2 linked regions of the Salinivibrio kushneri genome follow. Each later gene encodes a partner of the first gene's protein in a complex. Links are inferred from orthologs where the notes say so. Each region holds a gene or a part of one and is shown on either strand. Other genes may lie near its edges.

Region 1 (5,945 bases):
TAACCAAATGGTCAGGATCATGAATACCACGGTGAACACGTCGATTTTTTTGCGATCAACCGGTTTACCCATGCTGCGCAGGGTTTTGGTGGCAATTCCGTTCAGGCCTTCACGTGCGCCTAAGTAGTGACCAAAGAACGAGGACACAATCGCAACAAAGGCGACCAGTGGACCTAAGAAGGAAATGAACGGGCTTTCATGTTTGTTGGCCAAGTAAGAAAGAATTGCGATGTTTTCCGCTTTCGCCGCTTCTAGATCTGCTGGCGTCAGTGACAGCACGCAAGAGAATACGAACAACATCACGAAACCGACCAACATGGCAGCTGAGCGCATCAGGATCTGGCCAGACTTGTATTCCGCGTCGTCACCGTGATCACGGCGCTGGGCCAATGAAAAAGACGAGATCGCAGGGCTGTGGTTAAAGGCGAAAACCAGTACCGGAATCGAGATCCAAAGGGTAACGGCAAAGTCACCCGCAGACGGCACTTGCGATAACGCAGCGGTGTTCCACTCTGGGATCAGGTAGATGGACATAAAGACCAAGATCCCAACCAGTGGGTAAACCAAGAACTGGGTCACGCGCAGCATCATTTTTTCGCCCAGTAGCATTACTGCCATCATGCCGAGAATCAGTGCTAATGAGAGAATCGCACGTGGCGGCGATGCCATGCCAAGCTGGTTGACCAAGAAGGAGTCGACGGTGTTGGTGATACCCACACCGTAGATCAACACAATCGGATAAATAGCGAAGAAATACAGCAAGGTGATCAGTTTGCCCGCGCCAACACCAAAGTGCTCTTCAACCACTTCAGTAATGTCGCTACCCGCATTTTTAGAAGATAAAACAAAACGAGAGAGGCCGCGGTGGGCAAAGAAGGTCATTGGGCCAACAAGCAGAGTCATGACCACAAGTGGCCAGAAGCCGCTCATGCCTGCGTTGATAGGAAGGAAAAGAATACCCGCGCCAACCGCGGTGCCAAAAAGGGAAAGCGCCCAGGTTGTATCTTGTTTGGTCCAGCGCGGGCGCGTGGTTGCGCGGGTACCAGTCGTCGAGGTTGTTTGCATAACAATACTACTCACATTGTAGGGAACAGGAATCAGGGAAGGCGATTCTGGCGATTTCCACACAGAAAACCAAGAGCTAGATCGCTATATGAAAAGCAGTGCGCAGACTATTGCACCAAAATGTGATGACTATCAATAACGGAAGCTGTATTGGTCGGACAAGTAGGCATGATTGTATGGATATTTTTTGGATAAATATGCATCAACATGCGTCTAAAGCCATTCCATAAGTATGGTTATTGGTCAGTTAATTAATGGGTGTGGGTGGTTGGTTAATGGTTATTTGAGGGTAAAAACAACGTGATCTGGCTGATCAGTGCACGGAGTAGTTGCGCGGTGGCGCCCCAAATCAGTCTGTCTTGGTGATAAAACGCACACACAGGATGCCACTGGCCATAAAGTAAGAAAGACTGCTCGCGAATATGACCCGGACGACAAAGAGTATCTAACGGCACTTCAAAGCAGGCGGCGACTTCATTGTCATCAAGATAAGGTTGATAATCCGGTGCCACCCACGCGAGTACCGGATGAATGTAGTAGCCGGTGACGGTAGGGAGCGGGCATAAGTGGCCAATAATGGCGTCAGGGGCAACACGAATCCCGGTTTCTTCCCACATTTCTCGCGTCGCGGTGGCGGTGTTATCTCTGTCAGAAGGCTCCCGCTTGCCGCCTGGAAAACTGACTTGACCAGGATGATGTTTTAGGTGACTCGCGCGTTGGGTCAATACTAGTTGGATCCCGTTTTCGCGCGGTACCAAGCCGATTAGCACCGCCGCGGGTTGAAAATCGGCCCCACCTAAAATTCTGGGTGAGAGGCGAACGCGATTCAAAATGCGGCTATCGTGGCGCGCCAGCGGCGTTAACGAAAACGCTCGGGTCACATCGGCAGGCGACAATGGGTGGCCTGGCTCGTGACATATGGGTTGAGGATGAGTCGAGGGCGCAGGCCAAGAAGCTGCTTTAGCGCGTAACGTACAGCGGATAGGCGTGAAATAAGCATGTTCCTCGGCGATTAGCGTCATCGTTACTCCGTTAAATCAGTTAAAGGGGCAGCCAAGTTATCATCGTCTGCCAGCACGGGGAGGATGTGGCTGACTTTGTCGAGCGTTTCTTGATACTCGGCATCTGCCTTGCTATCAGCGACCAAACCGCCACCGGCCCATACGTGCAGTTGACCTTGGTGGCCGACCAGAGTGCGAATGGTAATACTCGAATCCATCCGGCCACAGCGGCTGAGGTAGGCAAAACTGCCGCAATAAATATGGCGGCGGTGTGGCTCCAGCTCTTCAATAATCTCCATTGCACGTACTTTGGGGGCTCCAGTAATTGAGCCACCGGGAAAAGCCGCGCGGAGCAGATCGAGGCCTGTTTTTTCTTCAGGGAGTCTGCCTGTGACCGTGCTCACCATATGATGGACGGCAGGAAAGCTCTCTATATCAAAGAGTTTAGGCACAGAAACCGAACCTGGCGAGGCAACTCGGCCAATATCGTTCCTGAGCAAGTCGACGATCATCAAGTTTTCAGCGCGATCTTTTTCCGCCGATTTCAGTGCTTCAGCGCTCTCTGCGTCTTGCTGAGGGTCGGTATAGCGAGGACGCGTGCCCTTAATGGGCTTGGTTTCAATCTGTTGGTTGTGCAGAGAGAGAAAGCGCTCGGGCGAGACCGATAAGATGGCACTGTCCGCTAAGCGAATAAAGCCAGAGAAGGGCGCACCATTACGGGTTGCTAATTTGCGATACGCTTGCCACTCGTCACCTTGATAGGAGGCGGAAAAGCGTTGAGCTAAGTTGATTTGGTAGCAATCACCGGCATGTAAATAGGCCTGTACTTGAGCAAATTTTTGTTGGTATTGCGTCTCGGTCATGTTGGCGTGCCAGCGCTCTGTCAGGGCGAAGGGCACTTTGGAGGCGGGTGCTTTTTGACGGCTGAGCCATTGCCAGCGCTGGTCGCTGTCTGGTGCAATCACCACCGCTTGATGCTGATGATGATCAATCATTACCGCCCAATCATAGAGGCCGACCGCCATATCCGGCACCGAGAGCTCGTCTTTGGCGAGCGTCGGCAATGTCTCAACACAGCGCCCTAAATCATAGCCAAAATACCCGAGAGCACCGCCGGCAAATGGCCAGGGAGCGATTTCAGAAACCGCCGGTAACAGCTGTGCTTGTAATTGTGCGACCCAGTGAAAAGGATCGCGAGAGTCAGTGGTGCTGTGTCCATCGGGATAACGCGTGGTTACTTGGTTGTTACGCGCCGTCACAGTTGCCACAGGGTCGGCAACCAGAATATCGAAGCGACTATCCGGGTGTGTTCGCGTCGCTGAGTGAAGCAGCATCGCCCAAGGCTGGTGGGCAATCTTATCAAACAAAGTTAATGCAAGATCCGGCGCGTAGTCGATGGGTGTGGTGGTGAGCTTCATGGCGTTTTGTGGTTGCATTCTTCTTTTTGTGATCACGGTTAAGACGCCGTGTGGCGCCCAGATAGCGCTAAGCGTATCATAGCTAGGCCTTTTCCGGCACGAGCAACAATAAAAGACGAGGCGAGTTGACTGTCAACCATCCGCTTCTATCATCACAGAGCAGTACAACTGCCTAGCCAAACGATAATAACGAGGGGAAGGCCTCCCCAACACTGGATACCCGCTTTGGGTCCTGCAAATGACACCAGAGGCAATGATGACCACTATTAAACAGCAAGACGTGATCGAAAGCGTTGCAGATGCCCTGCAATATATCTCTTACTACCACCCTCTTGATTTTGTTCAAGCCCTTGAAAAAGCCTACAACAAGGAGCAGAGCCAAGCGGCAAAAGATGCCATCGCGCAAATTTTGATTAACTCGCGAATGTCGGCCGAGGGCAAACGCCCAATTTGCCAGGACACGGGCATTGTGACCTGTTTTGTCAAAGTAGGGATGGCGGTGCAGTGGGACCGACACGATATGACGGTGCAGCAAATGGTGGATGAAGGGGTGCGACGTGCGTACACCAACCCTGACAACCCATTGCGTGCCTCTGTCGTGGCTGATCCGGCAGGCAAACGTCAAAACACCCGTGATAACAGCCCAGCGGTGGTGCACATTGATATGGTGCCAGGCGACACCGTGGACATTCAAATTGCCGCGAAGGGCGGTGGCTCTGAAAACAAAACCAAAATGGTGATGCTTAACCCATCGGACGATGTCGCCGAGTGGGTAGAGAAAACCTTGCCTGCAATGGGCGCGGGTTGGTGTCCACCGGGTATGCTGGGTATCGGCATTGGCGGCACGGCAGAAAAAGCCGCGGTGTTGGCCAAAGAGTCACTGATGGAGCACATTGACATTCAAGAGCTTATCGATCGTGGTCCAAGCAATGCCGAGGAAGCGCTGCGCCTCGATATTTTCAATCGTGTCAATAAGCTGGGCATCGGTGCCCAAGGGCTGGGCGGTTTAACCACGGTGGTGGATGTAAAAGTGAAAACGGCTCCGACCCATGCTGCGTCTAAACCTGTGTGCTTAATTCCGAACTGCGCGGCCACACGTCATGTTCACTTTACACTTGATGGTACCGGGCCTGCCGAGTTGGCACCACCCAAATTGGAAGAGTGGCCGCAAGTTACTTGGGAAGTCGGCGAGAATGTACGTCGTGTCAACCTGGATACGGTGACCAAAGAAGACGTGCAAAGCTGGCAAACCGGTGAAACCGTGCTGTTATCAGGCAAAATCCTGACCGGACGCGATGCTGCACACAAGCGTCTGCAAGAAATGCTACGCAATGGCGAAGGCCTTCCTGAGGGCGTTGATTTTAATGGTCGCTTTATCTATTACGTTGGCCCCGTTGATGCGGTGGGTGATGAAGTGGTTGGCCCAGCAGGCCCCACGACATCGACCCGCATGGATAAGTTCACTGACATGATGCTCGCCGAAACCGGCTTGATGGGCATGATAGGTAAAGCCGAGCGTGGCCCTGCGGCAGTCGAGTCAATTAAAAACCACAAAGCCGTGTACTTAATGGCGGTTGGCGGCGCGGCCTATTTGGTCTCGAAAGCGATCAAGCAGGCACGCGTAGTGGCGTTTGAAGACTTGGGGATGGAAGCCATCTACGAGTTTGACGTCGAAGACATGCCAGTCACGGTGGCCGTCGACGCACAAGGACAAAATGCGCATCAGATTGGCCCTGACACCTGGAAGGTAAAGATAGCCGAAATGGATGACTAATCCGTTAATTTGGCCTGTTCGGCTTAACGCCAGCTTGCGTGAACAACAAGGCGTTACGTCGAGCAGCGTTTAAGTGGATAGAAACCATAAAAAAATGCGCCAAATTGGCGCATTTTTTGTCTATTAGATGGAGTAACGCGTAAAGACGTTACAGCGTGGGCTAGGCCACTTCCTCTTCCGCAAGGTCGAACGAGGCAGCAATCAGGTTACGCGTGTACTCGTTTTGCGGGTGGTGGAAGATCTCTTCTGGCGTACCGGCTTCCATCACTTTCCCTTTTTGCATCACCATCACCCGATCGGAGAGGGCGCGAACCACACTCAAATCGTGGCTGATAAAAAGATAACCGATGTTATGACGCTTCTGAATATCTTTCAGCAAGTCGATGACGGTCAGCTGTACGGAGCGGTCCAGTGCCGAGGTTGGCTCATCCAACAAAATAAACGCAGGGTTCAAAATCAACGCACGCGCAATGGCAATACGTTGACGCTGACCGCCGGAAAACTCGTGCGGGTAACGGTTGATCGCCGAGGTGTCTAGACGCACCTCATACAGCGCATCTTTCACTCGCTCTAAACGTTCTTTTTTACTCAACTCGGGGAAATGCGTACGCAAGCCTTCGGCAACAATTTCACCCACCGTCATACGTGGTGACAAGGAGCCAAACGGGTCTTGGAAAACCATTTGCA
Region 2 (5,870 bases), 1.3 Mb from region 1 along the record:
TGTCACCCAAGGCCTCTACAAAGGGGTCTGGATTCAAGATCCGCAAGGAGATGGCAACCCAGCAACGTCCGACGGGTTGTTTGTCTATTTGCGTGACGCGCAAGACTTAGCGTTGGCGCCCGGCGATACGCTTTGTGCTAGCGGGAAAATTAAAGAGTACTACGGCCATACCCAGCTGGGTGTCACGGACGGACAGGTAGCAAAGGGGGCTTACCAAGGTGATGTGCTACCCACTGCTATCCGTGTGGGGGCAGAGGAGAGCCTTGATCAGGCACTGGAGCGCTATGAAGGCATGAAGGTGACCATGGACGCTGACAGTGAACTAGTGATCACCCGCAACTTTGGTTTTGATTACGATGCATTTCGCAACAACATGGTGTTATCACATCAGGCGCCTTTGTATAAACCGACACAATTGCATCCTGCACTAACACCAGGTGCTGAGGCGCTGGCAGAGAAAAATGCCCAAAACCAGCTTTATATTGAAACCGACCAGAAAGCGAAAGATGGGGAGATCCCGTATTTCCCTGGCCTTGATGCTGAGCAAGGCTATTTGCGGATTGGCGATCGTATCGAGCGCTTAAGTGGTGTGTTGGGTTATAGCTACAACCAGTATCGTTTGGTGGCGACCAATACCATCACCGCTGGGGATATCGTGCATCGCAATGACCGTCAAGCGGCGCCAAAGACGGTACCAGGCACAGATATTAAGGTCGCGAGCTTTAATGTGCTTAACTACTTTACTAGCGCCAGTGCGGTCGGTGGTCCACTCAATGTGACCTGTGACGATCAAGCCGATGCCGATGCGAGCCGCGGCTGTAATCGTGGCGCAAAAACCGCGGCTGAGTTTGAACTGCAACGCTCGAAAATCGTTAACGCATTGACGGCCATGGATGCTGATATCGTTGGCTTGATGGAGATTGAAAACAACGGCTTTGCAGCGGGCAGTGCTATTGATGATCTGGTGACTCAACTCAACGCCCAGTTTGCTGACCCTCGTGATCACTATCAATTTGTTGAACCGAGTGAGGCGGAGAAACATCAAGGCGCTTACTTTGGCTCTGATGCCATCATGGTAGGCATGATTTATCGTCCTGCGACAGTGGCATTAGCAGGCGATGCCCAGGCTATCCCAATGCCCGAGCAGCATATCAGTGGCGAAAGCCCAGACGGAGAAACCAAGGCTCTCGACAAATACCAGCGTGATAGCTTGATCCAACGCTTTATGGTTAATGATCAACCTCTGAGTGTGGTGGTGAATCACTTCAAATCAAAAGGCTCGGGCTGCTATGAAGATTGGGTTGCGGGTGAGTTTGATAGCGAAACGGCTGATCTGCAAGGGCGTTGCAATGAGTTCCGCGTTTCGGCGGCTGTGGCATTGCGTGACCGATTAAACACCGTGGATGGTGATGTATTGATCTTGGGAGACTTGAACGCGTATGCGCAAGAAGATCCTGTTCGAGTGCTGACGGACTATCAGCGTACCGAGGGGCAACGCGACATTCTCACTGCTGCGGGAACGGAAATTCGTGGTGTGCCTATGCATGCGACCGGCCAACCCGTGGAGCACGGATTGGGGTATACCAATTTGGCCACTGACTGGTTAGGGGACAAAGCCTATTCGTATTCGTTCTCTGGTGAGCTAGGTGCATTGGATCATGCTCTTGCGAATGCCAGCTTGGCCAGCAAAGTGGTTGGCGTGGAAGAGTGGCACATTAACTCGGTAGAAAGCACTTTGTTCGAATATAGCCGCAAATACACCGGAGATTTGGTGAAATCGGACAATGCGTTCTCATCCTCTGATCACGATCCTGTCTTGATCTCGCTTGACTACCCAGCACCTGTGGTTCCTGTCTCTGTGACCGTGAACAATCGCAGCATTTTACCCATTGTACCGCAGCTTAACGGACAGAAAAGTCCGGTTCATGCGTGGATGAAATGGCGTTCGGTGCGCGAATTTGATCAACGCTCTCCCTTGGTCCAATCTTTGGATCTCAAGCGTGATGATCGTATCGCGGTGTCGGTGAAAGCCTTGGGGCTGTTCCCAGTTTATTGTGGTAGTGCGCCCGCTGATACGCCGATGACAGTGACATACACTGGCTTTCGCTGTCAGTTAAACCGCTAACCTCGATGTCGCTCGTCCCAGGCTCACGCTAGGATGACGCTCTATAAGCACTGTGTTAGCATCATGCCGGTTTTCAATCGCATGGCCGAGCACAGTGCTTCTTATCATCGACAACTACGACTCTTTTACCTACAACCTGTATCAATACTTCTGTGAATTGGGCGCATCTGTTTGCGTCAAACGCAATGATGCGATTAGCTTGGCGGAGATAGAGGCGATGGCGCCCACCCATATCGTGGTTTCACCAGGCCCTTGTACCCCAGACGAAGCTGGGATCTCGCTGGCGGTGATTGAGCACTTTGCGGGAAAGGTTCCCCTTTTAGGTGTCTGTCTGGGCTATCAAGCCCTTGCGCAAGTATTTGGTGCTAAGGTGGTACGCGCAAAGGCAGTGATGCATGGTAAAACATCGCCCGTCGATCACGCAGGGCAAGGTGTCTTTGCTCATTTGCCCAGCCCGCTTACCGTCACGCGATATCACTCCTTAGTGGTGGATCCACACAGCTTACCCGCCTGTTTGATGGTAACAGCAACCACCATGGAGGCAGATGGGCGTGAAATTATCATGGGGTTAAAGCACCGTGAGCTCGCGGTGGAAGGGGTACAATTTCACCCAGAAAGTATTCTCACCCAAGAGGGACATGCTTTACTGGCCAACTTTCTCCAGCAATAACGTCGACAGGATAAAGGCGCGACAGTGTTAAGCGCCGTTACCTCGGGGCATCCCAGCCGCGCTCTCCATTACACACGCTTGCACCAAATGGCGATCTTTATCACCAATTTTACATTTCGCGATTTTTGACTGCCTTATCAATGGCTGCAACCTTATGCAGCCTAGCTGTTATCTCCCCTCAGTCTTGCCTGTTTGGCATCATAGCCTTGCTTGCTCTGCGCTTCTCTCTGCTCACAGTTTATGCATAACTATCTCGGTAAACTGCATGAGTTCGGTTACCCTGCTGAAAACAAAACATAATCTGCTATTGCTGCGGTTAAAATAATGTAAATACTATGCATCATAGATTAAACACAGAAGGATTGAGTGATGACAATGGAGCACAAAGTAGAACGTAAACTCTTCGACGAAGTCATGGTGCCATGTTACAACCCAATGCCGATGATCCCAGATCATGGTAAAGGGTCGCGTATCTGGGATCAGGAAGGTCGAGAGTATATCGATTTTGCCGGTGGTATCGCGGTGAGCTGTTTAGGTCATTGTCATCCGGTAATGGTGGATGCACTGACCGAACAAGCGCAGAAGCTGTGGCACTTGAGCAATGTGATGACCAACGCCCCGGCGTTGCGCCTCGCAAAACGCCTCACCGAACTGTCCTTCGCCGACCGCGTGTTTTACGCTAACTCAGGCGCCGAGGCGAACGAAGCCGCACTGAAACTGGCGCGTCGCTGGGCAAAAGAAGAGCACGGCGAGCACAAAAGTGAAATCATCGCTTTCACCAAAGGTTTCCACGGTCGCACCTTCTTTACCGTGACGGTAGGGGGACAGCCCGCTTATTCAGACGGCTTTGGCCCTAAACCTGGCGATGTCACCCATCTTCCTTACAACGACATCGCCGCATTGGCCGACCATATCTCAGATCGTACCTGTGCGGTGATGATGGAGCCATTGCAAGGCGAGGGCGGCATCGTGCCACCGGAAGCAGGCTTTTTGCAGGCCGTGCGCGAGTTATGTGACAAACACAACGCCCTGTTGATTTTCGACGAAGTCCAAACCGGCAATGGCCGTACGGGCACCTTTTATGCCTATCAAGAATCAGGGGTTGAACCGGACATTCTGGCGACAGCCAAATCACTGGGTGGCGGGATCCCCATTGGTGCCATGCTTACCACCGAACGTCTCGCAGCACACATGAAACCGGGCGTTCATGGCTCCACCTATGGCGGTAATCCATTGGCGTGTGCGGTCGCAGAAGCCGTGGTCAATGAAGTGACCAAGCCCGAAGTGCTAGAGGGTGTCATTGAGCGCGAGCAATGGTTCCGTGACGGTTTAGAGGCGATTAACGATAAATACGGCATCTTCAGTGAAGTCCGTGGCAAAGGCTTGCTACTCGGTGCGGCACTGAACCAAGACTGGGAAGGCCGTGCACGCGATATTCTGGTTGCCGCGGGTGAAGAAGGCCTGTTGGTATTAGTCGCCGGCCCAAATGTGGTGAGGTTTACTCCGTCATTGGTGATTACCAAAGCCGATATTAAAGAAGGGATGGCACGCCTGGAGCGCGCGATTGCGAAGGTTGTTGCAGGATAAGCGACCTCATACACTCGGAGGGATTTGAGATGTTAGTTATTCGGCCTATCCGTGCATCAGATTTTGATGCACTGATGTTGTGTGCGGAAGCGTCCGGCCACGGGTTTACCTCGTTGCCGGTGGATGCCGATTTGCTCCAAGGGCGAATTGATAATTCGCTAGAAAGTTTTGCCAAAAAGGTGACAGAGCCTGGCCCGGAAGGGTACTTGATGGTCGCTGAAGATGTAGAAACCGGTGAGATTGCCGGGACGACTGGGATTGAAGCGGCTATTGGCCTCGACAATCCATTTTATAGTTACCACCTGACGAAGGTGGTGCACTCGTCGCGCAAACTGAATGTGCATAACATCGTGGAAGTGCTGACGTTTGGCAACAACTACACCGGCACCACAGAGATCTGCACCTTGTTTATGCGCCCTGAGTTTCGTGGCGGCCTAAATGGCAAGCTTTTGTCTAAGTGTCGGTTTTTGATGTTGGCACAATTTCCCGAGCGTTTCGCAGACGTGGTCTTTGCTGAAATGCGTGGTGTGTCTGATGACGAGGGGAACTCGCCGTTTTGGCAATGGTTGAAGGATAACTTCTTTAACATTGACTTCACGTTGGCTGACTACCTCACCGGGATTGGGGCGAAAGGCTTCATCGCTGATCTGATGCCAAAATTACCGATTTACGTGAGCCTGCTCAGTGAGGAAGCGCGAGCGGTGATCGGGCAAGTGCATCCCAATACTCGCCCAGCGTTGCGCTTGTTGGAAAAAGAAGGCTTTTCGTGCCGTGGCTATGTCGACATCTTTGATGCCGGCCCCACGGTGGAATGCTTACGTCACAATATTGAATCCGTGCGTCATTCTTTCAACGCCTCGGCAAGCGTAAGAGAGCACAGCAGCGCGCAGGACTATTTGATATCGAACACGGACTTTGCCGGTTTCCGCGCGACAGCGGCGAAAGCGGCGGTGGATCATGAAACCAATCAGGTGGTGATCAGCCCCGCGGTAGCAGACGCATTGAATGTAAAAGAAGGCGATCAGCTGCGTTTGATTGCCATGGAGGGATAAGATGACAAAGCAATCAGCAGGCCATCTGATTAACGGAGAGTGGGTGAAAGGCGAGGGCGAGGTGATGACCTCGCAAAATCCCTTTGATAGTCAGTGTATTTGGCAAGGTGAAGAAGCGACGCGCCCCCAGGTTGAACAAGCGGTTAGCGCCGCACGTGAAGCCTTTCTTCGTTGGCGTAATACTGAATTTGCCGAGCGCCAAGCGCTGGTTGAGCGCTTTGCCGAGATAGTGAAAGCGAATACGGACGATTTAGCGCGCACCATTGCTGAAGAGACGGGCAAACCATTCTGGGAAACCAAAACCGAAGTCGGTGCCATGGTGGGAAAAGTGGCGATCTCATTACGCGCTTACCACGAGAGAACGGGCTCACGCGAAAAAGATGTCAATGGCACGCAAGCTGTGTTGCGTCACCGTCCGTTAGGTGTGATGGCGGTC

The links. Proteins that work in one complex are often made in the same cells at the same time.
Region 2: the proteins of pabB (region 1) and N8M53_RS01095 are in contact, whole or in part, in a solved structure (PDB 8RP0), measured with the Escherichia coli proteins. The link is inferred for Salinivibrio kushneri from one-to-one orthologs.

What each region holds. Positions count from the first base shown.
Region 1 is NZ_CP114588.1:1,532,520-1,538,464, reverse strand. Bases 1,297-4,151 are described here. They hold pabB (aminodeoxychorismate synthase component 1), read right to left. Parts: upstream 3,503-4,151; coding sequence 2,090-3,502; downstream 1,297-2,089. Other genes in these bases: N8M53_RS07195 (fumarate hydratase), read left to right, coding at 3,741-4,151; N8M53_RS07205 (NUDIX hydrolase), read right to left, coding at 1,338-2,087. Outside these bases: N8M53_RS07210 (serine/threonine transporter), read right to left, coding at 1-1,065; more of N8M53_RS07195, read left to right, coding at 4,152-5,258; N8M53_RS07190 (ABC transporter ATP-binding protein), read right to left, coding at 5,419-5,945. UniProt on the Escherichia coli protein: Part of a heterodimeric complex that catalyzes the two-step biosynthesis of 4-amino-4-deoxychorismate (ADC), a precursor of p-aminobenzoate (PABA) and tetrahydrofolate.
Region 2 is NZ_CP114588.1:224,102-229,971, forward strand. Bases 1,228-4,007 are described here. They hold N8M53_RS01095 (anthranilate synthase component II), read left to right. Parts: upstream 1,228-2,219; coding sequence 2,220-2,795; downstream 2,796-4,007. Other genes in these bases: N8M53_RS01090 (ExeM/NucH family extracellular endonuclease), read left to right, coding at 1,228-2,125; N8M53_RS01100 (aspartate aminotransferase family protein), read left to right, coding at 3,165-4,007. In the rest of the region: more of N8M53_RS01090, read left to right, coding at 1-1,227; more of N8M53_RS01100, read left to right, coding at 4,008-4,382; astA (arginine N-succinyltransferase), read left to right, coding at 4,412-5,434; astD (succinylglutamate-semialdehyde dehydrogenase), read left to right, coding at 5,436-5,870. UniProt on the Escherichia coli protein: Part of a heterodimeric complex that catalyzes the two-step biosynthesis of 4-amino-4-deoxychorismate (ADC), a precursor of p-aminobenzoate (PABA) and tetrahydrofolate.